Regions from separate parts of the Mogibacterium diversum genome, predicted to be linked through region 4. Evidence: predicted binding sites of a transcription regulator. Region 4 holds the regulator's gene; each other region holds the start of a gene.
The links. The regulator LexA, encoded in region 4, represses DNA repair genes until DNA is damaged. The targets are predictions, from matches to a motif close to AGAACANNTGTTCT.
Positions count from the first base shown of each region.

Region 1: yneA (cell division suppressor protein YneA) is a predicted target of LexA. The motif match lies at 1,604-1,617, and genes of this name have one in related genera.
Region 2: recA (recombinase RecA) is a predicted target of LexA. The motif match lies at 3,441-3,454, and genes of this name have one in related genera.
Region 3: C5Q96_RS05355 (Y-family DNA polymerase) is a predicted target of LexA. The motif match lies at 5,369-5,382, and genes of this name have one in related genera.

Region 1 covers NZ_CP027228.1:547,947-556,286, reverse strand. The annotation lists gene C5Q96_RS02595 (methionine gamma-lyase family protein) at 1-127, shown strand, start outside; gene C5Q96_RS02590 (TVP38/TMEM64 family protein) at 93-908, shown strand; gene ybaK (Cys-tRNA(Pro) deacylase) at 912-1,400, shown strand; gene yneA (cell division suppressor protein YneA) at 1,686-1,988, shown strand; gene C5Q96_RS02575 (DUF1097 domain-containing protein) at 2,451-2,978, opposite strand; gene C5Q96_RS02570 (acetyl-CoA hydrolase) at 2,992-3,864, opposite strand; gene C5Q96_RS02565 (hypothetical protein) at 3,880-4,329, opposite strand; gene C5Q96_RS02560 (LysR family transcriptional regulator) at 4,470-5,354, opposite strand; gene C5Q96_RS02555 (DUF4241 domain-containing protein) at 5,431-6,162, opposite strand; gene C5Q96_RS02550 (DUF2207 domain-containing protein) at 6,326-8,340, opposite strand, start outside.
Region 2 covers NZ_CP027228.1:527,389-535,728, forward strand. The annotation lists gene rimO (30S ribosomal protein S12 methylthiotransferase RimO) at 1-1,318, shown strand, start outside; gene pgsA (CDP-diacylglycerol--glycerol-3-phosphate 3-phosphatidyltransferase) at 1,319-1,849, shown strand; gene C5Q96_RS02465 (competence/damage-inducible protein A) at 1,982-3,232, shown strand; gene recA (recombinase RecA) at 3,473-4,549, shown strand; partial or broken gene rplU (50S ribosomal protein L21) at 4,682-4,987, shown strand; gene rpmA (50S ribosomal protein L27) at 5,199-5,459, shown strand; gene obgE (GTPase ObgE) at 5,512-6,795, shown strand; gene C5Q96_RS02490 (helix-hairpin-helix domain-containing protein) at 7,135-7,767, shown strand; gene C5Q96_RS02495 (sporulation initiation factor Spo0A C-terminal domain-containing protein) at 7,814-8,340, shown strand, end outside.
Region 3 covers NZ_CP027228.1:1,143,149-1,151,488, reverse strand. The annotation lists gene C5Q96_RS05385 (malolactic enzyme) at 1-800, shown strand, start outside; gene C5Q96_RS05380 (AEC family transporter) at 889-1,842, shown strand; gene C5Q96_RS05375 (hypothetical protein) at 2,016-2,492, opposite strand; gene C5Q96_RS05370 (metal ABC transporter permease) at 2,518-3,366, opposite strand; gene C5Q96_RS05365 (metal ABC transporter ATP-binding protein) at 3,359-4,057, opposite strand; gene C5Q96_RS05360 (metal ABC transporter substrate-binding protein) at 4,086-5,093, opposite strand; gene C5Q96_RS05355 (Y-family DNA polymerase) at 5,461-6,915, shown strand; gene C5Q96_RS05350 (hypothetical protein) at 6,916-7,422, shown strand; gene C5Q96_RS05345 (hypothetical protein) at 7,546-8,118, opposite strand; gene C5Q96_RS05340 (3-hydroxyacyl-CoA dehydrogenase) at 8,254-8,340, opposite strand, start outside.
Region 4 covers NZ_CP027228.1:738,370-746,709, reverse strand. The annotation lists gene C5Q96_RS03530 (aminopeptidase) at 72-1,451, opposite strand; gene C5Q96_RS03525 (COG2426 family protein) at 1,661-2,107, shown strand; gene C5Q96_RS03520 (zinc dependent phospholipase C family protein) at 2,112-2,924, opposite strand; gene C5Q96_RS03515 (uracil-xanthine permease family protein) at 3,010-4,326, opposite strand; gene lexA (transcriptional repressor LexA) at 4,360-5,016, opposite strand; gene C5Q96_RS03505 (radical SAM protein) at 5,027-5,842, opposite strand; gene C5Q96_RS03500 (Na+/H+ antiporter subunit E) at 6,014-6,724, shown strand; gene C5Q96_RS03495 (monovalent cation/H+ antiporter complex subunit F) at 6,717-6,977, shown strand; gene mnhG (monovalent cation/H(+) antiporter subunit G) at 6,977-7,336, shown strand; gene C5Q96_RS03485 (hydrogenase subunit MbhD domain-containing protein) at 7,333-7,575, shown strand; gene mbhE (hydrogen gas-evolving membrane-bound hydrogenase subunit E) at 7,575-8,340, shown strand, end outside.

The DNA.
Region 1 (8,340 bases), 190 kb from region 4:
TATTGCTTACTATCAGGGCGGTCTTACTTATGAACATGCTCGATTCGGTATCATAAAAAGCTTGCAGGAGCTAGTAAATAGAGGCCTAATAGATGTCAACAAAGCACAAGGAGAAAACAGAAAATAATATTGAATGTACAGCGAAAGCAACAATAACTGATTTAAAACAAGATGTACGTGCAAATACACGTAATATCACTATTTCTAAACGGTTAATCGCCTTTGGTAAGCTATTTTTGCTTTTTGCTATATTAATTGTTGTTCCACTCGTGTTATATCTCTTATATAAAGATACATTGTTCAATAAGGATTATTTGTCAAATATATCAAATAGACTTGATGACTTTAAAGGTTTTGCATTTATTCCTCTAATATTACTGCAAATTATTCAAATCGTCATATGTATCATACCAGGTCAACCGATACAGTTCGCATCAAGTTACTTATATGGGGTACTAGGTGGTTTCTTAATATCACTAGCGGGAGCTTTCATTGGGACAGTAATCACTTACTACCTTGCAAAAGTCCTTGGAAATGACGCTCTTCATGTTATATTCGGCGAAGAAAAAGTTAAATCATATGTGAGAAAACTTAATAGTAGACGCGCTTATGTGATAATATTTCTCATATACTTAATACCTGGTATTCCGAAAGACTTCACCAGCTATATTGCTGGTATTTCAAATATAAAAATCAAACCATTTATATTTATTTCGATACTCGGCAGGTCTCCGGGAATTCTTGAAAGCTTGTTATTCGGAATGTTTTTAGCACATAGAAATTACCTTGGTATTGCTTTCTTGATTATTGTTAGCATTATTATTATGCTATTTTGTTATATAAAACGCGATTTATTACTTAAATTTATTGACTCTTATGAAGATTCTGAAGATAGTTTAGAGGTTTAGATTATGGCTAAAAAAGAAAAAATTGAAAAAACTAATGCGATGAGACAGCTAGATAGCGCTGGTATTGACCATGATATAAGTGAGTATGATTATGATGAATCTGATCTCTCTGGAGAGCATGTTGCTGCAGCACTAGGAATATCTGAAGAAGAAATTTTTAAAACATTGGTAACTCATTCAAATACTGGAGAATATTTCGTATTTGTAATTCCAGTTGCATCTGAGTTAAATCTTAAAAAAGCAGCGTCTGTAGCAGGTGCAAAGAAGATAGAGATGATTCATGTAAAAGAGCTACTTCCGCTAACAGGCTATGTTAGAGGTGGGTGCTCTCCAATAGGAATGAAAAAACATTTTCCGACCTTCATCGATGAAACTGCAATACTATATGATCATATATATATCTCGGCAGGAAAGAGGGGAGCCCAGATAATAATTAATGGAGAAAAACTAGCTGAGTTTATTGATGCGTCTTTTGCAGATATAACAGCATAGTCATCTAAAACTCATACAATACCTACCATATCTATTCTTTCCAAGCAATAAAACAAGAAAAAACTATTAATATTTCGAACAACTTATCATCCTTAAGATGCTGTAAATACAGAATTACAGCATCTTTTTATATTTTTTCAAACATTTGTTCTTTTTCTTATTGACTTTAAATATGTAAGGGGTTATACTATGAACATCCAAATAGAACATTTGTTCTTTTTAATTCATTGATAGTTAATACCATAGCTATAAGCTATTAGTATCATATATACGGAGGTAATCATTATGAAAAAGAAATACAAAATCGTTTCGCCAGTTAGATTTTTTATATTTGTCCTAGTAACAGTATTAAGCATGACTATGCTCGTGTACAGCTTACTAGGTTTCGCTACAACTGAAGCTGGTACTTCAGATACATATAGACAAGTTGAAGTTAAACAGAACGATACACTTTGGTCTATTGCTAATAAGTATAGTGGCAAGTACGTTGATCCTCGCACCACAGTTAACAAGATATGTGAACTTAATGGTATATCTGCTTCTGATGTAAAAACAGGAGATACTATTCTAGTTCCAGTAGAGTCGTAAAAAAGCGAGGCCAAAATTTCGCCTTAGAGGCGTTTTTTATGAGATAAGGGTATATGACCCCTCCGTGTTACGGTAGATATTCGAATACAGAGTATATATTCCTTATTATTACATAGGTATTGGTACAGTGTTACATCACTTGTTGTCAAATACATAAAGCTCCATTTACGAGGCTGCCTCCGTGGCAGCCATATTTCTTGTTTTATAACTATTCCCAAAATTATGATTTTAGGAATAGTTATATCTCATTAGATTCATGTCCCCATCGATACTTATTTGCTTCACTGTGATAATACCTTCATATTCTTTAAATATCTTTTAATTATTTTGTTAATAAAAAACTACCTAAACTAAATCGTTCAGGTAGTTTCCTTATCATTCGCAACATATCAATTACAGAAATATTTAATATATTACGCATCATCTCATATTCATTATGACTAAAATTCTCACTTATTATCTCTATCTAGCATTTACTATCTTGTGTATCTTATCTATCAAAGCTCCAACGTAATATACACCCACAACCATCGCTACTCCGATTTCAATTGTCATCCTTATTAATGGAGTTGTTGAATCTAGATTCATCGATAACATCGCTATCGCCCATCCTGCTAGGAAACTTGGCAGATATACATACCTGGGAAATTTTGCAGATATTATTACTGCAATAAATCCTAGTATAAATAAAGTAGACCAAAGTTTAATATTCGCACTAAAAGGCGTTTTTTGCATCACGACTGTGGCAATTAATGACCATATGTCTCCAGCGATATATCCAGCTGCTATTTTAAAAGAGTCTTCGAATTTATTCCCATTTGCACCATATATGCCAGCAGCAATAAGAGCTATTGGTCCAACGTGCACTCCTATATATGGGCTTATTAAAGCCCATGTTGGAGGAAGAATTCCAACTAAGAGAGCAAGGGTAAGCACTTCTTTATACTTACCCTTGCCACCGTCGCGATTAAGGCTTTCCCTTTTACTCATATTATTTCCGTTCTTACCTCATTGTAATATAACCATGATAACCAGTCATATTATCTGATCTTGCTATATCTGATAAGAAAATTCCCGAGATTCCATATGACTTTTTGAGATATGGGAAATCCGCAGTCTCTCCCCAAGATGGCTTTTTTACTATTTTAGCAGCCTTTTCTGTCGCTGCTACCCACGCGGACTGACATGGGAACCACATTTCAACAACGCGATCAAAATCACAGCCATTTATTTCCTTTATTATCTTGCTAGATAAACATCTTATTACTTCATCCTGTTCTGTATAGGCTGGTAAGAATTCTTCCTTAAGCCACTTATCTCCTTCTTCAAGAGTAACCCCCTCAGGGTAATGAACCATAAACTGCCATCTATAGTTTGGTCCATCTTCAACAGTTCTGCCTTCACCTTTGAAGTCTTCTTCCCACCATACCGGGATAAATGCAAATATAAATGGAACTGTACCTAATTCTTCGCTCCCTTTTGTAGCTCTCGCATCATCACCTTCAAAATTAACCTCTTCGGATTTATTAATTTTATGAGAGTTCCCCTCATCAGGCATATTATTTTGCCATATTAGTACATCCTTAGGAAAATACTCTGTCAGTGCCTTATGATGTACGAAACTTCTAATATCATTTGGATTTGCTAGCCAGTAGTGCTCTGTCATCTGCATTCTTACAGTACCAAATCTTTCACCACCTGGAGGTGTTGGAAGAGCCTGATAAAATGCATACTTTGACACATAAGGTCCAAATTGCGAAATACTATCTGGAATATGGTACCTGTATAACCAATTCTCAAGCTTTATCCTATAATCCTCATGGGCAAGATCGACGTATATTAGACTCCTGACTGGATAGAATTCTGGTCTATTCATACTAACACCTCCTATTTATTCATGACAAATTGCTCTTGAAGCCTTGTCTGCTACGGGATACCATATCATCGCTATAATTAGTGTTGGAATATAACATGGTATAAAGCCAGCAACAACAGCAAACAAATAGTCATTCATCGTTCCATTACCAGCTATGAACACACCAAAAGCTGTCATCACTAAATCCAAGATAACTACAAAGAAAAAAGCTACAACAACATTTGCAAGAAGTCCAAACTTGAATGTATTATCTTCTGCATACTTACTTGCGAATTTAAAACCTATCATACCAACAGGCAGAAAATTAATAAAAAATGTAAGTACATAAGCTAAGCAAAAGCTCGGAATAAATCTTTCCATTGTCAGATTACCACCTAGTGCAAGTGCTACCATAGTAACAACGATGCTGAGTGGTAAATCCATAATGAGTGCATATACTGCAGTTAATTTCTTACTCTTTGGCATTGTAATACCCTCCATCCATAATAAAAACAATCCATAGCTCAAAATCGTTAAAACCGAAACGACCTTGTTTGTCTATATTTTAAACAAACAAGGTCCCTTTGTATAATTGAATATTAGGTATGCTCTGCATAACCGCGTTGTTATGAATCAGCTGAACAAGATATAACCAGATCATATAATTCCCTAACCTCATCATTAGTGCTGTTCTTAATCATTCCAGCACAGATAAATTCTTTTTTTTGTAAATCAATAGATTCTAAATTCTTATCATTGAGATATCCCGTAAATTCATCGCAAATTGCAACACCAAGGTTGTATCTTACACAGTTAATCATCGATTCAAAATTATTTACGAACTGAATATTCGGCCTGATACCATACGGCTGCATATACATGTTAATGCTCTTTGTAACTGTATCATCCATGATACTCCAGGGAGCAAAAAATTTTTCATTAGCAAAATCTGCTGGACTGAGATTTTCTTTCATAGCTAAAATATTTTGCTTGTTATATACGAGTTTCTTTCTGGTTTCGAGTATATTCCGAGATTCTATCTCTGCGAATGTGTCAAAAGTATTTTTTAGCGAAATTGCAATGTCAATCTCATCCGTAAGGAGCAGCGTTGATACTTCCTTGGCACCGACATAATTAATCAATATATCTACATAACCATGTGAATCTCTATACTTTTTTATAGCGTTAGTAAGCCATGATGCAAAATCCCAACCTTCAAGTATTCCGATGGTTATTGTTTGGGCAGTAATGCCATCTAATTCAGCTACTTCGTGTTTAATATTGCCCATTTCAGTCTTATATCGACTAAAAAAATCAAAATATCTCTTCCCAGCCTCTGTAAGTTCTGTTCTCCTGTTATTTCTAATGAATAGCTTAACCCCAAGCTCTCTTTCTAGAAGTGCAATTTGCTTGGAAATTGCAGGCTGAGATACAAAGAGTTCTTCCGATGTCTTGGTAAAGCTCGAATTAGTAGCTACGGCCATAAAATAATCTATTTGAAGGTCGTTCATAACACGCGTATATTCCAGTTACCTGATAAAAATCTGGATTTTCCTTTCTCCGAGACTTCTCGGTGATTTTATTTCATTATGCTAAATATATATATTCAACAACTAAATCGCAAAGCTCTCCGTTTTCGTCATAACCAAAATAGACAGGATATCTTCCATCTCCAAACCCTGATTGTATCATGGGAATTGAGAGTTCTGAATTTGGTATTTTAAAATTTATCCAGTCGCCACCCTCTCTTTGATAAACTGGATTCTCCTCAGCATTCTTTGCAAAAACCTCAGCAAAAAAATCGTCATATATATTCTTGTCGGGGTTTTCTGCATACCATTTATCTTTAAAATCACAGTATGCGTTTCTTGTCTCTACATCAACTATAGTTGCAAGACCAGCATCTACATTAAATCCAAATATGCTATCACCATCTACATCATCTAGATTTTCATCACCCTTAAGTGCCTCGTAATAAATCTTAGGGACGTTTTCTGTAAATCTCACTCTGGTTAGTGCGTACCTGTAGTGATCTTCTTCTAATTTTACAACTAACGTTTCAATTCTATATTTTCCTCTCGGCACAGATGTTAAATATGCTTTTTCATCTCTGTTTAGCCATACTAATGGATCTCTTACAAGTATATCTCCTGTAGAAAATTCAATTTCACCCATATCCAAAATGAATATTTCCTTGCCCTGAATTTCCTTCATGTCAAAGCACTTTGCATAGTTTACCGGTGATGTAAGCAGGTTCTTTACCTCTTCATACCTTTTCTTCCACTCAATTGATGGTTGCAGCTTTTTCATTTTACTCATTCGTTTCATGCAAAATTATCCATTCTTTCCCCCGAATTTAATCTCGTATATTTCACTTATTATTATATTTGCAAAGTGTCCGCACAAATAATCAGTTTCAGTATCAAGATCGATATGTCTTCTCCATTAATCAGGCTCCTAACAATAATAGTAAAATATAGACTTACCAAGCACCGCCGCCGCCACCTCCGACACCGCCACCTGAGAATCCGCCGCCGCCGCCACCTGAGAATCCGCCGCCGCTGAATCCGCCACCTCTACTGCTACCCATAAATCCTCCCGAGTAGGTATTTGGCACTTCAATTTCTGTTCTTAGCTCAATATTACTTATCATCCTATTAACTGTCATAGGATTTAAATCATTTTGTCCAAATGAAGTATAAGAGCAATGGTTAGGCACCGATATAGTATTGAACTTCGAAATCCATTTATCCGTTAACTTAAACACATATGCATAAGGTAAAACATCATAGAAATACGCTGGATTTTCATCTACAAGCTCATTTAGCCTGTCAAGCTCTACACTTTCTATAAAGTTCTTGAATCCGACAATTTCACCAAATATATTTCGGTTGTAATCGCTTCTGACTTTTATCCCGTTTATTAAAAATGGAAGAAGCATCAAATATATTATAAAAGCTAAATATAAATATATTGGTGTTAGATATCTGGATATTGAAAAAAGAAAAACATTTAGTGCGATTGCACATATTCCATAAAGCACACCCAACAATATTATATTACGCATACCATTTGATGCAGTACTCATTTTTCTATATGATATTTTCTTTATTATATAATTAATCGACACAATGCAGATAGCTGTAATTAGAAAAAATATATTTGGAGGAATATTCCAAGTTTCGATGTGCAATCTATCTAAGTAAAACAGTAAGGTTGATACAATTCCGAAACCACCTAATATCTTAGCAATTAGTTCACGTCCCTTAGATTTCTCAGAGTAGAACGATTTATCTCCTTCGAATTTTTCTATAATACTTTTGCAAATTTTATCAAGAGAGTTTTCTAATCTTTTACTAGCATCATCTATACTAATCTGTTTGCCTACACTTACTTCATATATCGAATCAAATAAAGCTATGTAGAAATCATTTACATAACTTTCTTCATTCTCGGGAGGCTTTAAAGATGTAATCATAATCTTGCTTTTATCTTTGTTATCCTCTATTTTTATATATCCCTTTGATGCTAAATATAAGTAAAGTGAAACAATATCTTCGTTATCGATTACTTCGTCTGCTAAATATCCGAGCTCTGCTGATGTAATTCCATCTGGCGGATTAAACATCACAGGTATTATAAGATCTTTATTTTTGTGGTTTGTATACTTAAATACTGCAATAATAATTAAAATTATTAAAAGTATAGCCATGTTTAAATTGACACTCCATCTATTACTTGGAACATCAACCCAGTAGTTTTTAGGTGTATCTACTTGAAGTGTCACTCCGTAATTTGCCGGAAGCATAGTAGCCTTATAATTCAACGTATTGCTTTTCTTATCGTATTTCCACTTAGTAGTCTGCTTAGTACTTCCATATTTACCTACATAGCTTTTCATCTTTGAATACGGAAAACCGTCAGGTAACTTAACCGTGACATTTGCATTCATGATGATCATTTCCCAGTTTGTTGGTATTACATTAATATTTATTTGCTTATCTGCATTTGTTGGAAGGTAATTTTCTATTTTGTATTCAATTGTATAACTATTTTCTCCAAATACTGTTCTATCTGGTCTTCCGATTGTAATTACTTTATTTCCTTTCACAATATTCACATTGTAATTGTAATCGGAGACTTGTAAATCATTTATTTTATAATTGCCTGTAAGTGGAATAGACCTTACAATCCCATGCTTATTTCGATTTAGAATTACATTGATTTCCTCTCTAACATTATAGCTATAGTCTTTATTTACTGTGATTTCAACATCAAAATAATTTGTTGTTGCTCCATAACGCTTGAACTCATTTCTTGCAGCTTTGCTGTTTGGTGTTTCATCAAATAATTTATTGATTTCATTGTATGAATATTTATCATAATCGTAGTATTCACTGTTCCAAATATCGCTTTCTTCTGCAAGCACCGATACGATGCTCAAAGCTGTAAGTAACATAAGCAATACTATAACTATCTTTACATGCCTTTTCTTAT
Region 2 (8,340 bases), 210 kb from region 4:
TACGAACAAGACGTTCTATATTGATACCTTAGGGTGTGCGAAGAACGACTATGATTCGCAGGTTTTGGCAGCTGAACTCATGAGTAGAGGGTGTACGCTTTCAGATTCTCCAGAATCGGCGGATATTCTGATTGTAAATACTTGTGGTTTTATTGAATCGGCGAAGATTGAATCAATTGAACATATATTCAGTATGGCAGCTATTAAAGGAGAGACTAAGAAGCTTGTAGTAACAGGCTGTCTCTCAGAACGTTATCATGAAGATTTGGTAAAAGAGATTCCTGAGGTTGACATTTTTACAGGTGTTAATGACTACGACGAACTTCCTGAACTATTGCTATCAGCTGAAGAAGTGATGGCAGATAGTGTTAAGGGGAAGGTTGGTAGAGTTCTGCCATATAAAGAAAGGGTTCTTCCGAAGAATTCGTATTCTGGCGTTCTAAAAATTGCTGAAGGCTGTAATAATACATGTGCATTTTGCGCCATTCCAAAAATTCGCGGACCATATCGAAGTAAAAAAATTGAGGATGTAGTTCGAGAAGCGGAAGTTATGGCTGAGCAAGGCATTAAAGAACTGACAATCATAGCACAGGATACATCTTATTACGGCAAAGACCTTTATGGCAAAGCTATGTTGCCAAAACTCCTAGAAGAGCTATGTAATATAGATGGTATCAATTGGATTAGAATCATGTACGTTTACGATGATGGGATTACTGATGAGCTCATCGATACCATTGCTGCAAATGAAAAAATATGTAATTACTTAGATATACCAATCCAACATATTTCAGATAACGTGCTTAGCCGGATGAGGAGAAATTCAACAGGAGATTCCATCAGGGATACATTCAAAAAATTGCGCGATAATATCCCAGGGGTACATATTAGAACCACTTTGCTTGTAGGATTTCCGGGAGAGAGCGAAGAAGATTTTGATGAACTTGTAGAATTTGTAAAAGAGGCTAAGATCGATAGATTAGGTGTATTTGCATTTTCTGATGAAGAGGGCACTCTATCTCATAGACTCGATGGAAAGCTACAAGAAGAAGTAAAAGAAAATCGCAGAAATACTATAATGGAACTACAGGTTGGTATAAGTGAGGAACTCAATCGAAATAAAATTGGAAAGATTTTCGAGGTTATGGTCGATGAGGTTCAATCTGATGGTGAATACATAGGTAGAACAAGGTATGATGCACAAGAGATTGATAATGAGGTTACTTTCACTAGTAAGCTTGCTCATATGTCAGGGGATATTGTAAAGGTTAAGATTACAGAGGCTTATGAATATGATCTCATAGGTGAGGAGGTTTAGATGAATTTACCTAACAAACTTACAGTTGGCAGAATGATTGCTGTTCCATTTTTTGTCGCTGCATTTATGTTGCAGTATTACATGATAGCATTCATTATATTTATTGCTGCTTCGTTTACTGATTTATTGGACGGGAAGATTGCTCGAGCAAGAGGCCTTGTTACTAACTTCGGGAAGATAATGGATCCGCTAGCGGATAAAATACTGGTATACTCAGCGCTTTGTCTTTTAATAGGTGAAGGAACGATTCCGGCATGGTCGCTTATTGTTATTTTGGCTAGAGAGTTTGCGGTAAGTGGAATGAGAACAGTTGCAGCCTCAGAAGGTCGAGTAGTTGCCGCTGGAATGAGCGGTAAGATTAAGACAGTCCTTCAGATGCTTGCAGTCCCTACACTGATTCTTGCGCTCACGTTTGATTCAGTATATGTGCTGATGACAATAGGTATGGCGCTTTTCTGGGCCTCTTTGGCAGCAACAATTTATTCGGGATGCGAGTATATAATCAAAAATAAAGATGTATTCTCAATGTAAATTTTGCATTTCAAATATAATGCAAAATGTCATTAGTATTAGTATCAAAACATATATTTAATATATTAAACTTACTCGGGGTGCTCAGGTACGCCGAGTAATTGCTTAGAGGGGTAATAAGGGGTAATCAAGATGAACGTCTCGATAATAGCGGTTGGAACTGAATTACTTTTTGGTCAGACTGTAAATACAAATGCGACATATATTTCAAATCAATTGAACTTGATGGGGTTTAATGTCATGTATCACCATGTAGTTGGCGATAACTCTGGAAGGTTAAAAGCGTTAATTATTTCTACCTTTGTTGAAAGTGATATGATTATACTGACAGGTGGACTAGGACCAACTCAGGATGATCTTACCAAGGAAATAGTTGCAGAGGCTATGGGTGTAGATCTGTATTTTGATGAAAGATGCTATAGGGAAGTAAAGTCTTATTTTGATGATAGAAATCGAATTATGGCTGAAAATAATCGCAAGCAAGCATATATCCCTGTAGGCGCGGAAGTATTTCATAATGAAGCTGGAACAGCACCGGCTTTTGGCATTGAGAAGGATGGGAAATGTGCAATTTGTCTACCCGGTCCACCACGTGAGATGAAATGGTTATTTGAAAACTGCGTAGTAGATTATTTAAAAAGATTTTCAAGTAAGCAAATGTATTATAGGGTTATTAGGACTATCGGAATAGGTGAATCTGACCTAGAGACGAAGCTTCTTCCAATCATCGATAATCAGAAGGATCCTACGATAGCAACGTATGCAAAAGAAGGTGAGTGTACACTTCGTGTAGCTTCACAGCGAGAAACGATGACAGAAGCTCAACTAGCTGTGGAGAACATGATTCGTGAGATCGACAAGTTAATTGGGAAGTATATATACAGTTATAATGACGAAGAACTGGCTGAGGTTGTTGTTAGGAAGCTAAGAGAAAACAAATTATCTTTATCATCTGCAGAATCATGTACGGGAGGCATGTTCGCATCTTGTATAACTGATGTACCAGGTGCATCTAATGTTTTTTCGCATGGGTTTGTCACGTATAGCGAGACTGCGAAAGCTGGAGTTTTAGGCGTTGATAGTAAAATTATAGAAGAATGCTCTGTCGTTAGTTCAGAAGTTGCGGTTTTAATGGCAAAAGGAGCACAAAAGTCTTCGAATAGCGATATTGCAATCTCCATAACAGGATACGCTGGACCAGAAGCTGATGAAGGACGTGAAAATGGAAATGCTTTCATTGGGTATGCCTGTGGCAATAAACTAGGTAACAAGAGCGGTTTTATTGAGATTAACACCAAGAGAAACGATAGAAAATGGAATCGTAACTTCTTCAAACTTAGGATGCTTTTAGTTGTTTATAATATCATCAATGACGCAATTTAAGTAATTAATAAAAAATGATCTAAATATTAAATCGATAATAGATAATGCTAGATTTTTATGTAATCTCATGAATATTGGTAAAATGTATTATAGTGTGAAAATTTACTGAAATAGTGGTTCTAATATTGATTTATATCGATATTTAATTTGACCGTTATCATGCAAAGAATATATAATCTTGACAAACAAAAGAAGATTATATACAATACGAACAGATGTTCGAAATATACAGGAGGGACTATGGCAGTTAAGTCAAGTAAAGACAAGAGTTTAATCGGTAATGTTAGTGATAAAGAAAAGGCTCTTGAACATGCTCTAGATGAGATTCAGAAAGCGTTTGGCAAAGGTGCAGTTATGAAGCTTGGAGATGAAGGTCTTCATAACAACATTGAAGGGATTTCCACGGGCTCTATATCACTAGATGTTGCGACCGGTATCGGTGGTGTTCCCCGTGGCCGTATTGTTGAGATTTATGGACCTGAATCATCAGGAAAGACAACTCTTACATTGCACTGCATCGCAGAGGCTCAGAAGGCTGGCGGTAAGGCAGCGTTTATCGACGCTGAACATGCGCTAGATCCTGTTTATGCTAAGAATCTAGGTGTAGATGTAGATGATTTATTAGTGTCGCAGCCTGATACTGGAGAACAAGCGCTAGAGATTTGCGATATGCTAGCACGAAGTGGAGCTATTGATCTTATTGTTATAGACTCTGTGGCTGCACTAGTTCCAAAGGCTGAAATTCAGGGTGATATGGGAGACTCTCACGTTGGACTCCAGGCCAGACTTATGTCACAAGCCCTCAGAAAGATTGCAGGAACCGTTAACAAAACTAATACTTGTGTTATTTTTATCAACCAGCTTCGTGAAAAAATCGGAATCATGTTTGGTAATCCAGAGACGACAACTGGTGGCAGAGCACTCAAATTCTATGCTAGCATGCGACTTGACGTAAGACGTGCTGATTCTATCAAGCGTGGTGATGAGACCATTGGTAATAGAACCAAGGTTAAAATTGTAAAAAATAAAGTAGCACCTCCATTTAAAATTGCTGAGTTCGATATAATGTATGGAGAAGGTATTTCTATTGCAGGTGATGTGCTAGATACTGCTACAGATATGAAATTCATTGATAAAGCGGGTTCGTGGTATAGCTATGAGGGTGAAAGAATAGGGCAAGGTCGTGAGAATGTAAAAGAATTTCTCGTTTCTCATCCTGAGATTCTTGAGACTCTTAAGACTAAAATCATGGATGCCATTCACGGTAATGATGAAGAAGAGCTTAAAGTTGACGAAGATGGAGTAGTAATCGAATAATAATGATTTATAATGTTCTGGGATTTGACATAAGTCCTGGAACATGTTATATTTAGACGGTTAGCCGCACAGAATGGGTTTTTAAGCGTAGCACCCGTAATTCTGGCGAGTCTGGTTTGAGGAGGAATTAATATGTACGCAATTATTAAAACAGGCGGTAAGCAGTATAGAGTACAGGAGAATGACGTACTTAAGGTTGAAAAGCTTAACGCTGCAGTTGGAGAGACAGTTACCTTTGATGAGGTTGTAGCTGTTGGAGGAGACAAACTTCAGGTAGGTACACCATTTGTTGAAGGTTGTGCAGTTCAGGCCGAGGTACTCGAGCAGGGTAAGAACGAAAAAGTTATTATCTTTAAGTACAAGGCTAAGAAGGACTACAGAAGAAAGAATGGTCACAGACAGCCATACACTCTAGTTAAGGTTACAGGCATTGGCGCAGCAGCTAAGAAGGCAGCTCCAGCTAAGGCTAAGACTACAGAGAAGGCAGAGAAGTCTGAAGTGAAGGCTTCGCTATCAATGAAGAAGGAAGAGCTTCTAGAGATTGCTAAGAATCTTGGAGTTGAGGTTCCTTCAAAGGCTACTAAGGCTGATATTCTTTCAGCAATTGAATCTAAGTAATTAAGAATTTCAATATAGGAGGTGACTAGTCATGTCAAGTAAAAAAGGAGTAGGTAGTTCCAAGAACGGTCGTGATTCCGAGTCCAAACGCTTGGGACTTAAGATAGGTGCGGGACAGTATGTAAGTGCTGGAAGCATTCTTGTTAGACAGAGAGGAACAAAGTTCCACCCTGGTAACAATGTTGGTATCGGTGGAGATGATACTCTATTTGCAAAGATCGATGGCAACGTTAAGTTTGAGAGATTTGACAAGAAGAGAAAGCAGATCAGCGTATACAGCGAAGAAGCTTAAACTTATTGACCCCTTATTTCAAGGGGTCATTTTTAATATATTGGAGAAATAAATGTTCGTAGATAGAGCTGAAATAATTATTACATCTGGAAAAGGTGGAGATGGAGCCGTAACCTTTAGACGAGAGCCATACGTTCCAGAAGGTGGTCCAGATGGAGGCGATGGAGGCGATGGAGGTAATATTATATTTGTTGCCGATAATAACCTTCGCACACTAATGGATTTTAAATACAAGCGCAAGTATGAAGCTGAAAATGGTCAAAACGGTATGCGTCGTAAGAAATACGGTAAGCGCGGGGAGGATTTGGAGATAAGAGTTCCTGTTGGAACCATGATTATTGACAAAGAATCAGGACTTCTGATGAAGGATATGGCGCATAACGGGGATACGCTTGTCGCAGCAAAAGGTGGTAAAGGTGGAAAGGGTAACGTTCATTTTAAGAATTCCATCAGACAAGCACCTAATTTTGCTGAGGCTGGTGAATTACCTAAAGTTAGAACTGTAATTCTGGAGCTTAAACTCATCGCTGATGTAGGACTCGTTGGTTTCCCTAATGTTGGAAAATCAACGTTACTTTCCGTTTCTACATGTGCAAAACCTAAAGTTGCAAATTATCACTTCACGACTATAGATCCCAATCTTGGGGTAGTTGATCTATATGACAAAAGCTTTGTGATGGCAGATATTGCGGGAATTATAGAAGGTGCACATGAAGGTATGGGGCTCGGAATTAAGTTCCTAAAGCATATTGAGCGCACAAAGGTTCTTATTCATGTAGTTGATGTTTCTGGCAGTGAAGGCAGGGACCCAATAGATGATTATAAGAAGATAATTGATGAGCTAAGAAAGTACGATGAAAGGCTGCTGGCAAAGCCTATGCTTGTAGCTGCAAACAAGATAGATGCCGTTTGCGATGAGGAAAAGCTAACAGAATTTATTGAATTTGTTGAAAATGAAGGCAAAAGAGTATTCAAGATTTCTGCTGCGGCTAGACAAGGTATACAAGAACTTCTTAATGCTACAATCAATGAGCTAGATAATTATGTTGAACCAGAAGCGGAAGAAGTTGAATACTTTGATTTTGAGAAGGATGAGCTCGATGAAGACTTCAAGAAACTTAAGGCCTATAGAGCGTATGACGGCGCTTTTGTTCTCGAAGGTAAGCAGCTTTCTAAAATCTTTAGATCTACTAATTTTACGGATACAGGTTCAATGCGATATTTGTATAAATTTATTGTGGATAGAGGCGGCATTAAAATGCTAAAGAAGATTGGTTTGAAAGAGGGAGATACGGTTAGAATAGAAGACTATGAGTTTGAATATTACGATGACTAGGTAATTAATTTTCTTTCAAGCTTCTAAATCTTTCATGTGGCTAAAATTATATCTAGACACTACATGATGTACTTAAGATATTATAAGCAAAATAGGTGGATACATAATTGCATTATTTGCAGTATGTATTCACCTATTTTACATTAAAAACCTATATAAAAAATATTTAATACTGTATTGCCAATCTAGAGTGCATTGATTTATATGGGGTTTTATGTTGTAAAATAATTATAAATAATATATATTTACATGTTCCTGACTTTCTGATAGACTGTTGCAAAATAATTTTCTAAATTGTATTATCTATGTAGTTGAATCTACCCCCGGAAGGGGTAATATATGAAAAAAACAAATAATGACCTGATAAATCACTTAATTGATTGTATTAGATTCCAATTTGCGAAGGATAGAAAGCTTAAATACAAGGTTGCACTTGTTGTTGTTATCTTCATTGGAGCTACAGGAATACATATGAAATCTAGTAATGCTGATACTATCAAGCTTGATAAGACAGAAAAAGTCAAGGAAAAGGAACGCCCTCAAGCAGTAGATGAATTTTACATAGATATAAGTGGCGCCGTTAATTCACCTGGAGTATATAAGGTCAAGAAAAAAACTAGAGTTTTTGAACTTATTGAAAAAGCAGGTGGTCTAAAATCAGATGCTAATCTGGACGCATTAAATCAAGCAGAGTTTGTTCAAGATGGTCAGAAAATCGTTATACCGAGCAATGGAGGTGGGGATATAACTAGAGAAAATGAGGATAAATCGAACAATGATGGTGGGATAATTAATATTAATTTGGCAGACAAGTCTAAACTCATGAGCCTCCCTGGCGTTGGGGATGCGATTGCACAGAGGATTATTGATTATCGAAAGGACCATAGGTTTTCAAAAGTTGAAGATTTGAAGCAAGTTAAAGGTATTGGAGACGCTACATTTGAGAAGTTAAAAAATATGATTACTGTTTAATGTTTAAGTGTGGGCATTAATATTAATGAAAGAGGGAATTATTATTATGAATAACAAGCATAATCCGATGAAAAATTTTTACTCTATTAAAAATAATGAATCTATATCATTTGACGCAGAAGATGCGTTATCGTTAGTGTTTGCTTCTTGTTTAAATCATGATTGTAAAGTTAGTAAGTGTACATCGTTCAACTATTTCAGAGATTTGAAACTAAGAATTTTGTATGCTGAAATTAAAAAGATAATTAATTGCATGGATGAAGGCGATTATGATCTAAGTCAGTTAGTAGATGATCACATTTTGAGAAGTGCATTTGCTGGTTCTGTTTTTATGAAAGATGGAATGGGGGCAAGTTATTTAGTAGAAGCAGTCATAGTATGTAAGCAACTGCTAGCACGTCAAAACGTTATTATTGCTGGAGAGATATATCGACAAGTTGCAGAGCGATTTCATGTATCTCCTGAGGCTGTGGAAAAGGCTATTCGATACTTTACAAAAGAATTATGGATGGTTTGTAAAGATAAAACTAAATGTCTTGCTATTTATAATTTTGTGTTTCCTAGTTTAAATTC
Region 3 (8,340 bases), 400 kb from region 4:
CGGTTACAGGTGAGAAACTTACTGACCAGGTATACCTATGCTTTGGCGGTGGAACTGCCGGTGCAGGAATTGCCTCACGTGTACTCCGCGAGATGGTAACTATGGGGCTTTCAGAAGAAGATGCTTACAAGAGGTTCTTTATGGTGGATAAGCAGGGACTTCTCTTCGATGATATGGATGATTTGACTCCTGAGCAGAGACCTTTTGCTAAGAAGCGTTCGGATTATCCTAACGCAGATAAGCTGACAGACTTACTTGAGGTTGTGAAGACAGTAAAGCCAACAATACTTGTTGGAACATCAACAGTGCCAAATACTTTTACGAAGGAAGTTGTTGAGGCTATGTGCGAGAATACTGAACGCCCAATGATTTTCCCTCTATCAAATCCAACGAAACTTGCAGAGGCCACTGCGGAAGATTTAATTGCTTGGTCTGATGGAAAGGCTTTCGTAGCAACTGGAATCCCAGCAGGTACAGTTTCGTATAAGGGTGTTGACTATGTAATTGGACAGGCTAATAATGCGCTAATCTATCCAGGGCTTGGGCTTGGAATGCTCGCATCGGAGGCAAGCTTACTGACAGATGAGATGATTGGGGCTGCAGCTCACTCACTGAGTGGAATCATTGATATGAGCAAGCCAGGAGCACCTGTGCTACCTCCTTTCAAGTACGTAGCGGATGTATCCATTAGAGTTGCCGAAGCAGTTGCTAAGACTGCCCAGAAGCAGGGACTTGCACGTGCTGAAGAAACGGATATGGTCAAGGCTGTTCAGGATATGAAGTGGTATCCAAAGCACTAAAATTAGAGATTAAAATATTCGCGTGAAGGCCGGATTATGTCCGGCTTTCACGGGATATAAAAGGGTTTAGGCTCTAGAAAGGAGCGATATGGAGATATTAATCACCTCTATACAGAGTATTATTCCGATTATTGCGATAATAGCCTTAGGATACTTTCTACAGAATCACGGATGGTTTGGAGAGTCTTTTGGCTCCAACTTATCGCGGTTAATAATGAATGTTGCATTACCGGCGTCTATTTTCGTGTCAGTAATGAAATATCTAACCTTCGATAAACTTGTTAGTCTATCTGAGGGACTCGTCTACACATTTGCTGCATTTGGACTAGGATATGTTGCAGCCTTTATTGCAGTTAAAGCATTTCACGTAAGGCCGGGGCGCAGGGGCACGATGATAAATACCTTTGTAAATGCCAACACCATTTTCATAGGTTTGCCTCTCAATGTAGCGTTGTTTGGGAACAAGGCTTTGCCATATTTCCTCATATACTACATCACTAATACCGTTTCGACCTGGACTTTAGGAGTTTACCTGATGTCTAGCGATAGCAAATCGGGTAAGCATAAGAGCGCAGAAAAGTTCGACTGGAAGAAGCTGCTTCCAGCGCCATTAGTTGGTTTCTTAGTGGCTCTAGTATTCCTCGTTTTGAGGATTCCAGTACCAGCTTTTGCTACTAGCACGCTTACATATGTAGGAAATATCGTAACACCGCTGTCGCTAATCTATATAGGTATAGTCCTTGCAAAGGCTGGCCTTAAGACGATTACACTGGATAAGGATACGATTATAACCCTAGTAGGTCGTTTCGTATTAGGACCTGTAGTTATGGTTGCAATACTTATGCTCACAGCTAAGAATATGCCGGTTGATGAATTTAGGACGTTCGTTATACAGGCGGCTGCACCTGCTCTAGCGGTGCTGCCAATCCTAGCAAGCCATGGAGATGGTGATGTCGAGTTCTCGACTAATGTAGTAACATTAAGTACGATTCTGTTCGTTATAGTAGTGCCGATTGTTGATACACTGCTCGGATTTATGTAAGAGGATTAAAGTCCTCGAGAGAAGGCCGAGTCGCAGAAACAAAATGGAATAATAAGTGATAAAAACGGTTATAGGAAAATGTACCGGCCTTCTAATCGTTAGATTATGGTCTAACTTGAGGTCGGTACATTTATGATTTACTATAGCCTTTTTCTTTATATGCGTTATATACGTTACTTACCGTCTTTATACACCTTGGCATTCTCGAGCTCTACGTACGTGGCGTTTTTATCTTCAGGTAGCGTCTTGAGTGTGAATTTGCCAGATATGACAAATTTCTTGTCCTCAGCTGGTAGCTTCGAAGCTTCACCTTTCTTGAGTTTGAAGAGTAGCCCTTGCTGGCAACATTCGGTTGCATCTGGAATCAGGCAGTACGTATAGCGCTCGCCAGTACCTGGATCGATGCTTACGGTGTAGTATCCCTTTACCTTGATAGTTTTTCCTACGTATTTCTTAGGATCTGTCATCATGTTAGACACTTCAGAGTAGATTGCTGTTGCACTCATGGTACTGAGGTCGATGTCAACATGACCATCCGTCTTCGCCTTATTGTGAGCTACGATATGTAGCGTAACTCCAATGCAGATTGATACAAAAGCCAGTAGCGTGATTATTATTATAATTAGTTTAGTCTTTTTGTTGTTAGTCATTTTATCATCTTTGCATTCTGTAAAATTATCCTCTAGCAGTCACTTTGCCGAGGAGTATAAATATAAGATACATAATTGCATCCACCGTTACAATCGTTGCTCCTACTGGAGTCCCGCCTAGGATTGATATAAACATTCCGGTCAAGGCTGCAACTATTGATAGGATTATAGAGCAGATGGTTACTGCTCTGAAGCTTCCAAATACGCACATCGCCGATAGAGCAGGGAAGATGATGAGCGCGGATATCAAAAGTGAGCCTACCAGGTTCATTCCCAGTACTATTATAACAGCAATGATGATTGCGATGATTAAATTATATGTTTCTGTCTTAGTGCCTGTAGCTTTCGCGTATTCCTCATCAAATGTGACAGCAAAAAGTCTGTTGTACAGAAACACGAAGGAAACTATAACTATTGCCGAGATTACTAGGCATAGGATTACGTCTTCTGTTGTCAGCGTCAATATCGATGTGGAGCCAAATAATGTCGTACATACGTCTCCCGATACGTTTGCCGATGATGAGAATACGTTCATCATCAGATAGCCGAAGGCAAGTGATACGACTGATAGTATCGCCAGCTTGGCATCGCCCATAACCTTGCTATTCTGGCTGCCTCGAAGCAGCAGTATAGCTGCGAGTATAGTGATTGGCATGGTCACATATAGATTGCTCGATACGTGCATAATAGTGCCGACTGTCATCGCGCCAAATGCGACGTGGGAAAGTCCGTCTCCTATAAATGAAAATCTCTTGAGCACCAGCGTTACTCCGACCATAGCTGCGCAGAGGGCTATTGAAACGCCTACGATTAGCGCATACAGGACGAAGGAGTGAGAAAGGTACATGTGTAGTTGTTCTGAAATATTAGACATCTAGAACCTCCTTCCTCTCCGCTTCTGAAGCCAGGTGAGGCTTATCGCTCATTATCAGTAGCTTGTTGGCCGCGGATAGCGCTTTGCTGATATCGTGCGAGATGGTTATGATTGTTGTTCCGTTCTGATTCAGTCTGTTCAGCAGCTGGTACAGATGGGCAGCGGCCACCGGGTCGAGCCCGGTGATCGGCTCGTCCAGAACCAGCACTTTCTTGGAGCCGGCGATGGCGCGTGCTAGGAGCACGCGCTGCCGCTGCCCGCCAGAAAGCTCGCGAAAGCTCTCGTTCTTAATATCCTCGAGGTCAAGCTCTCGGATAGCATCAGCGGCAAGCTTTCGCTCCTTATGCCCATAAAAAGGCTTAAATCCAAGTCTATCCAGGCATCCAGATAGCACGACTTCCCATACGGAAGCCGGGAAATCCTTCTGCATCTCACGTTGCTGCGGCAGGTAGCCGATATCACTCTTATCAATGTCACCGCGCAGCAAGACCTTGCCGCTAATCGCTGGAATCAGACCTACCAAGGTCTTAATCAAGGTCGATTTCCCGGCGCCATTTTCTCCTACAATACAAATATAATCCCCGTTATTAATCTCCAGATCGAATCCATTACAGAGGGGCTTGCCTGAATACCCGACAGCAAGCCCCTCGCAAATGATACTAAATGAAGAGTCTTTACTCTCTCTTACCATTTTGTTCAATTTATTCTCCTAGTAATACCTAATTGTTTAGAACCTCCTGCAAAACTTTGAGGTTATTCTCCATCGTCTTGAGGTAAGTCTTTTTCTTAATGTCGCCCTTCTTCATAGACTGCAGGGAATCAAGAGTTTTGATGTCTCTCTTAGTTCCGTCGGCATTCTTGATTACAGACTTAGCAATCTTGTGATCAGAGTTCTCGATAGTTAAAACATGCTTTATCTTAAGCTGGTTGAGCTTGTTGGATAGGAAGCTAATTGTCTCAAAGCTAGCCTCAGATTCAGCTGAGCAGCCTACAAATGCAGCATAGTAGTTTAGACCATAATCATCTACCATGTAACGGAATGGGAAACGATCTCCGAAGATGAGAGTCTTAACCTTAGCGTTTTTAACAGCCTCAGCATACTTGTTGTCTAGATTCTCTAGCTTTTTAGTGTAGGCATCGAGGTTCTTCTTATAAGTATCTGCGTGCTTCTCATCCTTCTTAGCAATTGCCTGCTCGATAGGCTGGCAGAGCTTAATCGCATTCTTGAGAGATAGCCATACATGCTCATCATACTCTACTTCCTCGGCGTTTTCGTGATGATGGCCGTCACCTTCATCTTCATCTTCCTTCTCTGGTTGCATACCTTCCTTGACTTCTTCAGCCTTCTTACTGTCCTTCATTTCGTCCATGAGGTTGATTGCAACGAGGTCCTTGTTCTTTTTCTTCTTGAGAACGTCCTCAACCCATTCATCTGACTCACCGCCAACATAGACGAAAATGTCAGCATTTGAAATATCCTTTATATCCTGAGCTGAAGGCTGGAAGCTGTGCAAATCAGTACCATTCTTCTGAAGTAGCTTCAGATCAACATCCTTGACTCTGTCGCCTAGAATCTCTCTAACCCAGTCGTATTCAGGAAATGTAGTTACGACAATCTTGAGCTTCTTGGAGTCTGCTTCCTTCTTGCCGCAGCTCGCAAGTGTACCAAGTGAAAGGATTGCAATCATCATAATTGCAAATATTTTAATAAGCTTGTTACGTTTCATAAAAACCTCCATGCTATGTAACGTGAAAAATACAGATTTTGCAAAAATAGTATCGGTTATTGTAATTGTCCGAGCACCGCAATTCTTCTATGAATCGAAGCGTAGACGACATAAAAATGGGGAAATAACCGAAATTAAAAATCATTTTCAGTTTACCACCGGTGATTTATCATGTCAATGTAGAAAGAAAGTTTCACAAAACTATCAAAAAATTTTTAACACCTTGAGGTCAGTGGAGTTCAACAAAAATCATAAAGATTTAGCGGGAAAATAAAAGAACATATGTTTGATTTTTGCCTGTGCCTCCACTATAATTGGGGCAAGCAAAAAAGTCAAGCGGAGTATTTGTCGTCATCAGGGAGTGAAGATGGATGGGAATGCGTCAATCAATATATTTAATAAAGAGGAGGAGCTTGAGGGGAGCAGGACCTACCTGTGCATCGACCTGAAGTCTTATTATGCGTCTGTCGAATGCATAGCTCGAGGGCTTAATCCGCTCGAGGCTAGGCTACTAGTTGCTGATCCAACTAGATCAGACAACACGATTTGCCTAGCGGTTTCACCCGCACTGAAGGCCCTTGGTGTGCCGGGGAGACCTAGATTATTTGAAGCGAAGCAGGCGATAAGAAGAGCGGAGATAGAGTGCGGTCATGAGATTGAATACATCATAGCACCGCCGAGGATGGCTGAGTATGTGCGCATATCATCGGAAATTTATTCCATTTATATGAATTTTGTTTCCCCGGAGGATATTCATGTATACAGCATAGATGAATGCTTTATGGATATAACGCATTACCTTCACATGTATAAGGAGGCAGCGATTTGCCACAAGGTTTCGGCTTCTCGTGAGATGGCGATGACTATAATTAAAGCCGTGCTGTCTGAGACAGGCATAGTTTCAACTGCGGGAATTGGAACTAATATGTATCTTGCTAAGGTTGGTATGGATATAGTTGCCAAGAAGAGCAAAGCCGATGAAGATGGCGTAAGGATTGCAGAGCTCAATGAGACATCTTATAAGTATCTCCTTTGGAACCATAAACCGCTAACTGACTTCTGGCAGATCGGACGTGGTAAAGCCCGAAGGCTCGCTAAAATTGGGGCTTATACGATGGGGGATATAGCTCGCATATCGATTAATGAGGAGGAATACCTATATAAAGCATTTGGTGTAGACGCTGAGATCCTGATTGATCATGCATGGGGTAAGGAACCATGTACCATGTCGGATATCAAGTCTTATAAGCCAGCAGCGCATTCGCTCTCTACTGGGCAGGTTCTGCCTCGTGCATATGCTCATGGAGAAGGTCGCAATATATTTATCGAGATGGCTGATAAGCTATCCATGGATATGGTACGGAAGAAACTAATTGCATCGCATTTTTCTTTTTTCATCAGCTTTGATGGGCAGAGTCTTGAGAGCGGAGAGTATAACGGTCCGGTTGTGGTTGATTTTTACGGAAGATTGATGCCTAAGGGTGTGTCTGGCAATGTTAGGCTACGTATTGCTACGAATAGCACCGCAGAGATTATAGGAAGCTTAAAGAAAGCTTTTGATCGCCTGATAGATCCAGCACTTTACATAAGGCGTATAACCATAGCCGCCAACGATATCAAGGGAGTAGATGAAGATGAGCAGATTGATATATTTTCACTAGACTCTTGTGATACAGATGACTCTAAAGAATGTGAACTGCAAGAGGTTATGTTAGCGATACGAGAGAAGTATGGAAGCAATGCCTTGATAAAAGGCATGAATCTCGAAGAAGGAAGTACATATATAGAGAGAAACAATCAGATAGGAGGTCATAGAGCATAGATGGGTGTATACGATGAAAGAATAATACGGGCAACAAAATTTGAATATGCCGATATTATCAATAGAGTGAGACCAATCCATAAGGCTGATAGATTTTCGTACAAGTATCCGCGGATGAGCAGTGAGAAGCGAGCTAAGATATTCGCACCTTTTGCTGCCTTGTCAGGGTACGATGATGTTTTAGCGGAGAAGGAGGTAATCTACGATATCAAAAGGGTACTTACTGATGATGAGTATTTTGATTTAGATTGCAAGATTGCAACCATATACGAAAAGTGTAGCAATAGCATATTAGCTAGAGAAAATGGTGTTGAGGTCAGAATACTTTACTTTGAACCCCTTGCCAATGATGAGCTGCATGGCAGATATATAGAAATTAGTGGATTAGTCACAAAGGTAAGACCAGATAAAGAGACTATCACAATTCTTGATAAAGAAATTTCTCTGAGATCGATATACAAACTAGAAATATTAAATGCTAGGGGCATCGAGCCACAAGATGAATAAAACTCCCTGCTCTCTCAAGCAGGGAGTGTGGATACGCCTATCTAAATTGACAAATCAGCGATATGTTTTGTCAGACCATAAGGTAGCACATCTTGTCTGTAATGCATATGGGAGAACCTATGATTAAACTCGCGCAATCTGCTCGATTCCTTCAACTGTACCAAGAAGTTCCATGCCAACTGGTCTCCAGTAATCATATATTAGCACAGGACCGCTGTATTCATACAGAAGCCTTATGACTGTATTAAAGAATATAGGATTATTGATGAACATCTTAACGTTGAAATTACAGTCATACTGCTTTTCTTCGGTATACGGATACTTGAAATTAATAATCTGCGACTCCGGTTCGCAGTCATAGTAGCGAAGCTCTAGAAGCTTGTAGCCGGTGAATTTTGACTGGTTATCATCAGCATTTTCACGGCAAGCGATTATTTGATCCGCTCTTGCATCAGTCATAACCTGAATATCGCCGAGGTTATTCTTGCAGAGCTCATATAACTCTCTGACTGTGTTAAGTGCGTGAGGTCTCTCTGCCTCGTTTTCATCTATAGGGATAATTCCTTTGCCGATTAGGTGCTGCAGGAATTCCTCGCATGAGAAAGTACCGAGCGTATAATCCTCTGGTTTGTTGCTGGAATTACATTCGATAGTTACATTTGAATTGTCGATTTCTTTAAAATTGATATATGCCATCTTGTCACCTCTAACCTCTATTAATTAGCATTGGTATTATATCATTAGAGCGAAGTGAGGTCATTAATAAATAAAGAGAGAGGCAGCATTTATTTAAATGCCACCTCTGATGTCACAGACAGGATGTTCAGAAGATTATCTATATTTATAGAAACCTTCACCAGCATTGATGCCGGTCTTACCTTCATCTATGTACTTTTTAAGCATTGCTGCAATCTTGCC
Region 4 (8,340 bases):
TATGACATGTATGCAGTTGAAATTTATCTCTACAATTCGCAGTTCTGATAGATAGATCAGCGTTTTTGAGACTACGCCTCTATAATAAACGCCTTATATCCCTTGTATGCTTCGTATACGTCAGACTTGCTAACCGCTTCGTATGGAGCATGCATGTTGAGTACTGCGATTCCGCTATCTACAACTTCCATGCCGTAAAGTGCCAAGATATACGCAATAGTACCACCGCCACCGACATCTACTTTGCCGAGCTCAGCTGACTGGAACATTACATTGTGCTTATGCATGATCGCTCTGAGCTTGCCGAGATATTCGGCATTAGCGTCGTTAGAACCACCTTTTCCTCTGCTTCCTGTGTACTTGTTGAACACGATTCCTCTACCGAAGAGAGCAGCGTTTCTCTTGCTGAACTTGTCTGCGTACATAGGGTCGTAAGTTGCACTTACATCGGATGAGAGCATGCGAGAATTTCTCAGAACGCGAGCTGCATTTAGCTCTGTGTAAATTCCTAGTCTATCTAGTAGTTCTCTAACTATATCCTCGAAGAAGTGAGACTGCATACCTGTAGCACCGTAGCTACCGATTTCCTCTTTGTCTACAAAGAGTCCACAAGTAGTGGTCTTTGGATTTTCAACTTCGAAGAGAGCAACAGCAGAAGTGTACGCACAAGATCTATCGTCGTGCCCATAACCGAGAATTAGGCTCCTGTCTAAACCTGCTTCTCTGGCTCTTCCAGCTGGCACAGCCTCAATCTCAGCCGACCAGAAGTCGTCTTCTTCGATACCGTATTTATCCTTGAGTAGCTTTAATACGTTAGCCTTCACTGCGGATTCACTCTCGCTGTCAAGTGGCTGCGTGCCGAATACGATATCCATGTTTTCACCATCGATCAGCTTGGCTGCGGTAAGCTGCATCTGGTCCTGAGCCAGGTGAATTAATAGGTCGCTGATGAAGAAAACTGGGTCTGATGGATCCTCGCCTATATTTACATTAACAACGGTTCCGTCCTTTTTGGCAATTACGCCGTGAAGTGCAAGGGGCATAGTAACCCACTGGTACTTCTTGATGCCACCATAGTACTGTGTATCTAGATAGGCAAATTCATCAGTCTCGTATAGTGGATTCTGCTTTAAATCAATTCTAGGTGAGTCGATGTGCGCCCCGAGGATGTTCATACCGCGATTAACGATGTCTTCGCCTATGTTAAATGTAATAAGACACTTATTCATGTTAACTGCGTAGACCTTGCTACCTATGCTCAAAGTTTCATTATTTTTAATCACCTCATTTAGGTCACGATATCCATGAGCCTCTGCCATCTTGACTAGAAGCTCTGTGCACTCGCGTTCAGTCTTCCCTTCTGAAATGAAATCTATGTATCCCTTGTTTAAATTCTCGAGAGCTTTAAGCTCCTCTGGAGAGTAGTTATTCCATGCGTTTTTATCTTTCATAATGTACCTCCTATAGTATGTAAATGGTAGCACAAAAGGTATTTAAGTACAATCAATCTGTGTGAGGGTATTATGAATTGATAGAGATATCGGCGTATGCTACAATAAATGGGTTAAATATAATATATAAATATCAATCAAATCTAGAGAGTATAAATTTACAGGTATTATTTTTCAGCTATATAGTAACTGTGAGAAAGGAAGGGTAGATGCTAAAAACGTTTCTTATGGCTATGGTGCCTATTATAGAGCTACGTGGTGCAATACCGTATGGTGCTGGAATTGCAGGACTACCAATCTGGCAAGCGGCATTAATTGCGGTGCTCGGCAATCTGCTACCTGTTCCGTTTCTCGTCGTTTTTACAAGGGACGTATTTGCGTTGATGCGCAAGAAGTCTGATAAGCTTAACAGTATAGTCCTTAGGATGGAGCGAAAAGCTGATAAGAACAAGGACGTTGTCCTAAGGTATGAGTTCTGGGGACTTATGATTCTTGTAGCGATTCCACTTCCTGGAACTGGAGCATGGACAGGTGCTCTAGTGGCTGCGATGATGGATATGCAGCTCAAAAGAGCGTTCCCTGCAATTGCCCTAGGTGTAGTCGTCGCAGCATTCATAGTTACATGGGTAACGTACGGAGCATCGATGTTTTTATAGAGTTCTAGTGTTTCTTGCCTAGATAATCTAGTTCATAGCGACTAAGGTCTGGTTGATTATGATCAATCAGACTTTTTCTTATGTATTTGATTTCAGAAACAGCCTTGTCTATGGCCATTTCGTACTTCTTCCAAATTTCAGAATTGCTCTCCGCTGAGCGAGGATCATATTCGTTAGATGCTACCATGTCGCATTGTTTCATTGTTACTCTGTTAGAAGCGAGGATTGAGAGAAGTCTTCTGCGAAGGAAGTCATTCTTTGTTCCGAGTATTAGAATTGAACGCCTCATATCTCTAGTTGCTAGCTGCATCTGGCTAGCGGTAGGGGATTCATAAAAAGGTGCCATTATTGAACCGAGATTTTTCCTCACTGGCGCAACGAGCTTTAGCTCAATAGTAAATGGCGTAAGGTCGTGCTGTTCTAGCACATAGTGATCAAACTCTCTTTCGACCAAGCTGTGTGACATACCAGTTGTTTTTACGTAATTATTAATAATAGGGTGACATAGAGAATCTAGTATATAGTGACACATCGCACCATATAAATAGCTGATTTTCTCTACAGTAGGAGATTCTTGAACAACCTTAAAGGCATGTTTAAAGAAGGATGAACCAGGACTATGATGGATAGTTGCACCTTCTTTATTAAGGATGCTTGGAAATATCGGTCTATAAAATGCAAGGATATCAGGTCCTTGGAGCCCGAAAACAAATGCCGCATATGAATCGGCATTTGTATTAATTAACCTCTCAGTATCAGCAGGTAACTTGCTTAGAACAGTTCTTCCGAACAGATAGTGTGCGTTATGTGCAGGCATGATGACCTCCTATATATCTTATAAATAAATAAGCCGTGGGCTATCATAATGCTCACGGCTCATAAAATCTTAAGTCGGTAAAGTACTAAACTTTAAATGTCTGGAATTTATCGTCTTCGTTATCCTCGTCAAACTCATAATCTTTTCCAGGGAGTAGCATATTAGCTACAATGCCAACTATAGCCGCAATGGCGAGTCCAGAAAGAGTGATTTTTACGCCAATAACTGTAAATGTTATACCGCCAATCTGGTTAAATCCTAGAGAGCATACGAGAATGAGAGCAGTGATTATAGTATTTCGAGTGTTTTTGTAATTAACCTGGTTTTCAACAAGATTTCTAATGCCGACTGCAGAAATCATGCCGTATAGTATCAGTGAAACACCGCCAATAATTGCTAATGGAATAGTTTCTATGATAAATGCAAACTTTGGTATAAACGAGAGTATTATCGCAAAGCATGCGGCAATTCTTATTACTAGTGGATCATATACCTTTGTTAGTGCAAGAACGCCAGTATTTTCACCGTATGTTGTATTAGCAGGTCCACCAAATAGAGAGGCGAGCATCGTTGCTAGTCCGTCACCGAGAAGCGTGCGGTGTAGACCTGGGTCCTTAATGTAGTTGTAACCAGTTGTAGCGCTGATGGCGGATATATCTCCGATATGCTCCATCATTGTCGCTAAGGCAATTGGAGTGATTGTGATAATTGCGCTTATATTAAACTTAGCCATCATGATGGGAGGGAAGGCAACAATTGACTCTTTACCCATACCCGAGAAATCAATCTGTCCCATCGCTAGAGCTACTAAATATGAGATTATTACACCTAAAATGATAGGTACAATCTTGGCCATGCCACGGCCCCACATATTGAAGAATATGATCGATGCTAGGGCAACAATGGCTAGAAGCCAGTTAGTTTGTGCATTCTTGATAGCAGATGGCGCGAGTATTAAACCGATTGAAATGATGATCGGCCCTGTAACTACAGGAGGAAAGAATTTCATGACCTTTTCAATCGTAAATAACTTTATAAGTGCAGCAAGTATTACATATACAAAGCCTGCAACAATTACTCCACCGCAAGCATATGGGAGCATTTCTGTATTGGGGTGACCATTCTGAAGCGGTGCTACAGCTGCATAACCACCAAGAAAAGCGAATGAAGAGCCGAGAAACGCCGGTACCTTACCTTTAGTCAGCAGATGGAATAACAGTGTTCCAAGACCAGCCATCAAAAGCGTAGTGGATATGCTAAGACCTGTGAGAAGTGGTACCAGCACGGTTGCACCGAACATGGCAAATGTATGCTGAAGGCCTAGTAGAATAGTTTTCGGCCAACCGAGTGTTCTTGCATCGGTTATGCCGTTAGAGTAGTGATGTTCGTTACTCTGTGTCATCGTTTCCTCCTTGGGTACGTATAAAGTGAAATATTAGTTAAAATATCTGAAGACTCCCTTAACCTTGCCGACAATCTTACAGTCATCGACAATTATAGGCTCCATGAAGTCGTTTTCAGGCTGTAGCCTTATGTGTCCTTTTTCTTTATAGAACCTCTTAACTGTCGCCTCAGTCTCAAATGCGCCGTCTATCATCGCAACAACAATATCGCCGTTAGATGCAGTCTGATCTTCTTGTACGATTAAGTAATCGCCATCATTTATTCCGACATTAACCATACTGTCACCGTGTACTACCAGCAAGAAGTTATTTCCATTACCGATAAATCGAGCAGGGAAAGGGATGTTATCCTCAATATTTTGCTCGGATAGAATCGGAACACCTGCTGCAACGTTACCTATTACGGGAAGCTGCACCATGTTGATGTCATCCGCTTCAAACATAGGCTCCTTCGCATCTTTGCTAATTGAATCGACAATTGCCAGTGCACGAGGTTTGCTAGGGTCTTTTTTGATGAACCCCTGGACTTCAAGTGCTTTGATATCGCTATATACCGTTGAAGTTGATTTGATCCCTATAGCGTCACAAATCTCCCTAACGGTTGGGGGAAATCCTTTTAGTTTTATAGTTTCCTTCATGTACGCGAGCACCTGCTGCTGACGTTTTTCGCTTTTTTTAACCTTTGTCATGTCAAATCCTCTATAAAGTAAGTGAATTGAGTGTCATCTCTTCGCCGTAATTATTCCAATCATCGTATATTTCACCAGTTTGTCTGATGATAATATCACCGACTTTACCATTGATTTTGCTGTATGGAAGCGTTTTGTGATAAGTGATTCTGCTGTCTCCAAGCTGAAATAGGAAGCCAGTACGGAACAGTTCCTTTTCAAGCTGTCCCTTGTATTCAGCGATGGAATCGATTAGCTTGAATAAATCGTCATGCTCTGTGTCGAACACGTTATCAAGTGTCAACTTAGAGTAGTTAGCTCGAAGTTGTATCTCATGACCAGAGAATCTATCTAGAACCTTGAGCAGTTTTTCCTTTGTGTCAGCTTCAGTTGCATCCTGGAAAATAACGCAGTTAATGCGATGTGGGACTTCAAGAAGCTCGAAAATCTCATCAGAGCATTCCTTGACGTAATGCTTAAGGTGTCTTGATACATTAATGCAGCTAATCTTATCTTTATTTTTGTTAAGCACTGCTGCAACTCTATGAATATCTTGATTCTCATTGGTTGGCAGTGTTGTGTTGATGTACACATGATGACCATCCTTAATGTGATCAAGTATGTCCTGAAGCGCATCAAGATCTGCAAGAGGCTCACCTCCGGTAAGCACTATATCGTTGTGCGGTAAAATCTTGTCTAGTAAGTCTAGAGACCTGTAGCATCTATCAAGATTGAACGAAGATGTATCTCTATAGTCTTCTTTATTTACACAGAAAGGGCAACAATTGTTACAGTCGTATGGAACGAACATGGTAACAGTTTGTCCCTCTTTGATAAAATCTTTCATTCTAGTTTATCCCCCTATACTAAAATCATTAAATTATACCATTTCGAACAGTTGTTTGCAATTGAAATGACAACGAAATACAGCGTTATGACCATTTTTAAGACCAGAAACATAAATAATACAATTATGTATGGTTAATAGAACAAAAGCCTTTAAAGGTTGTCAATAATAATGTATACTAAAATTAATGTTATCAATTCAATCAATTTTATATATGAAAGGTTAAAAGCAAAGATGAGGGAATTCTTTCGCGACCGGCATCTAGCTAGCAACCCGTACCTCAATTTCATCGAGGTTTATGGTTTGTTATTGCTTCTCTGGATTGTGATGTCAGGAATATTTACAGTTAAATTTATAATTTATGGATGTGTTTCCTCGTTTTTGATTTCATGTTTCGTAGTGGGCTCTCTGCGCATCGGAGGGCTTAAATCTAACCGAACATATTTTATTCTTCATGCTAATTATCCAAAACTGCTAATCTATTTTCTGTGGCTTATGAAAGAGGTCGTTAAGAGTGCAATAGACGTTTCTAAGATTGTATTATCTTCTAAAATGAAAATTGAGCCTCTCGTAGTATGGTTTAAGGCAGATTACGACAATCCGGCAGCAAGGGCGATTCTTGCAAATTCAATCACATTAACACCGGGAACTGTAACTATCGATATCTATGATAGCGGTGTTTTCTCCGTTCACGCGCTAAATAGCGAGTTTGCTGATGGACTGCTAGATGGATCTATGCAGATGCGTGTTGCAAAACTTTACGGAGAGACTATAGATTACAAGGTGGTCGATGTGGTTACTGATTACGACTTTACGGAGAAGGAAGTCGTTGAACTGACATCAAAGCGATTCAAGAGAAGGAGGAAGAAGTCTAATGCATAATTATTTTATCGCGCTTCTTGCTGGTCTGCTTGCAATCGTCATAGTAATGGTTATAACGATGTTTATAGGTAAGACGGTATACGACAAGCTCAATGCTTTATTCGTCATAAATACGAATATCGTTATGCTGATTTTAGTCGTTGGCTTGATTGACAACAGAATGGATATGCATATAGATATCGCACTAAGTTATGCGATTTTAGGGTTCGTAACAACTGTTATTCTCGCTAAATTCATAGGAGGTAGAAGGTAATGAGTTTACAAAACATCGTGGCGATTACTATTATTTCCTTCGGTTTTATGTTTATGGCTTTAGCAGCAGTTGGAGTAATAAGATTTCCTGATTTTTTTACAAGGCTTCATGCTTCTGGTGTAGGAGAAACTTTCGGAGCACTGATGATGACTATAGGAATAATGGTGTACACAGGATTTACATTATTATCAGTAAAAGTATTTATCATATTCTTTCTACTACTACTTACAAATCCTCTCGGAACTAATTTGATTATGATAACATCGGTTCATGCCAAGAATTACCAGGATTATAATCACAAGAAGCATATGGGGGTAATCAGGATGATACTGCGGATGAAAAGGAGGGAAGATAGATGAGTTCATTTCTTGTAGAAGCTATTCTACTTCTCGCTTTAATATCTATTACTCTCGTGATTATATTTGATAAAGACCTCGTGTCAGTTGTCGTAGTGTATTGCGCATTCAGCTTTGTAACGATGTTTCTGTACATTATCATGGGCGCACCTGATGTAGCCTTTACAGAGGCTGTAATTGGTGTTATTTCAACTATTTACTTCATAATGACACTTAAGAGTATAGATAGGCGGTGTAAGTAATGCGCAAGTATATTAACATGACATTTTTGATTGCGGCGATACTGCTACTCTTTGTTATAGTAGCTAAGATCGATGTACTCCCAGCAATTGGGGATATCGACTCTGCACCAGCACTTCATGTTTCAAAATACTATATAGAGCATTCCGTACAGGATACGAATTCTCCAAATATGGTTACTGCTATGATTGTAGACTACCGTGCATTCGATACAATGTTCGAGACGACAGTTATGTTCCTAGCTGGAATAGGGGTAATCATGATTCTGGCGGGTAGACCAAAGGCAAAGAATAGAATTGTACAGCCAAAGAGATATTTTGGTCACCGTTATAAGCTCGGAGATCCTGCATACAAGACTATCAATAAGGATGTAATGATTACGCTCATTGGACCGCTAATCTTGATATATGCATTCTATGTATTATTTCATGGAGAAGTCAGCCTTGGTGGAGGATTCCAGTCTGGAGCGCTCATTGCATTGACGTATATCATTGATATTCTAGTAATTCCCGATAAGAAAAACTTGTTTATGATGACAGGCAAAAATTCGGCGAGTATTGCAGGCATTGGTGTTTTGATATATGTGATGACAGGAGTTGTTCCGATGTTCAACGGAGGCTCATTCATGGATTACACCTATCTGCCAATTCCGGTTCACGCTGCAGAACGACATGCGATTGGAATTCTGCTCGTTGAGATAGGCGTAACTATCGGAGTAATGGGCACTATTATCACGATTCTCAATGCGATTATGAAGAGGGTAAGAT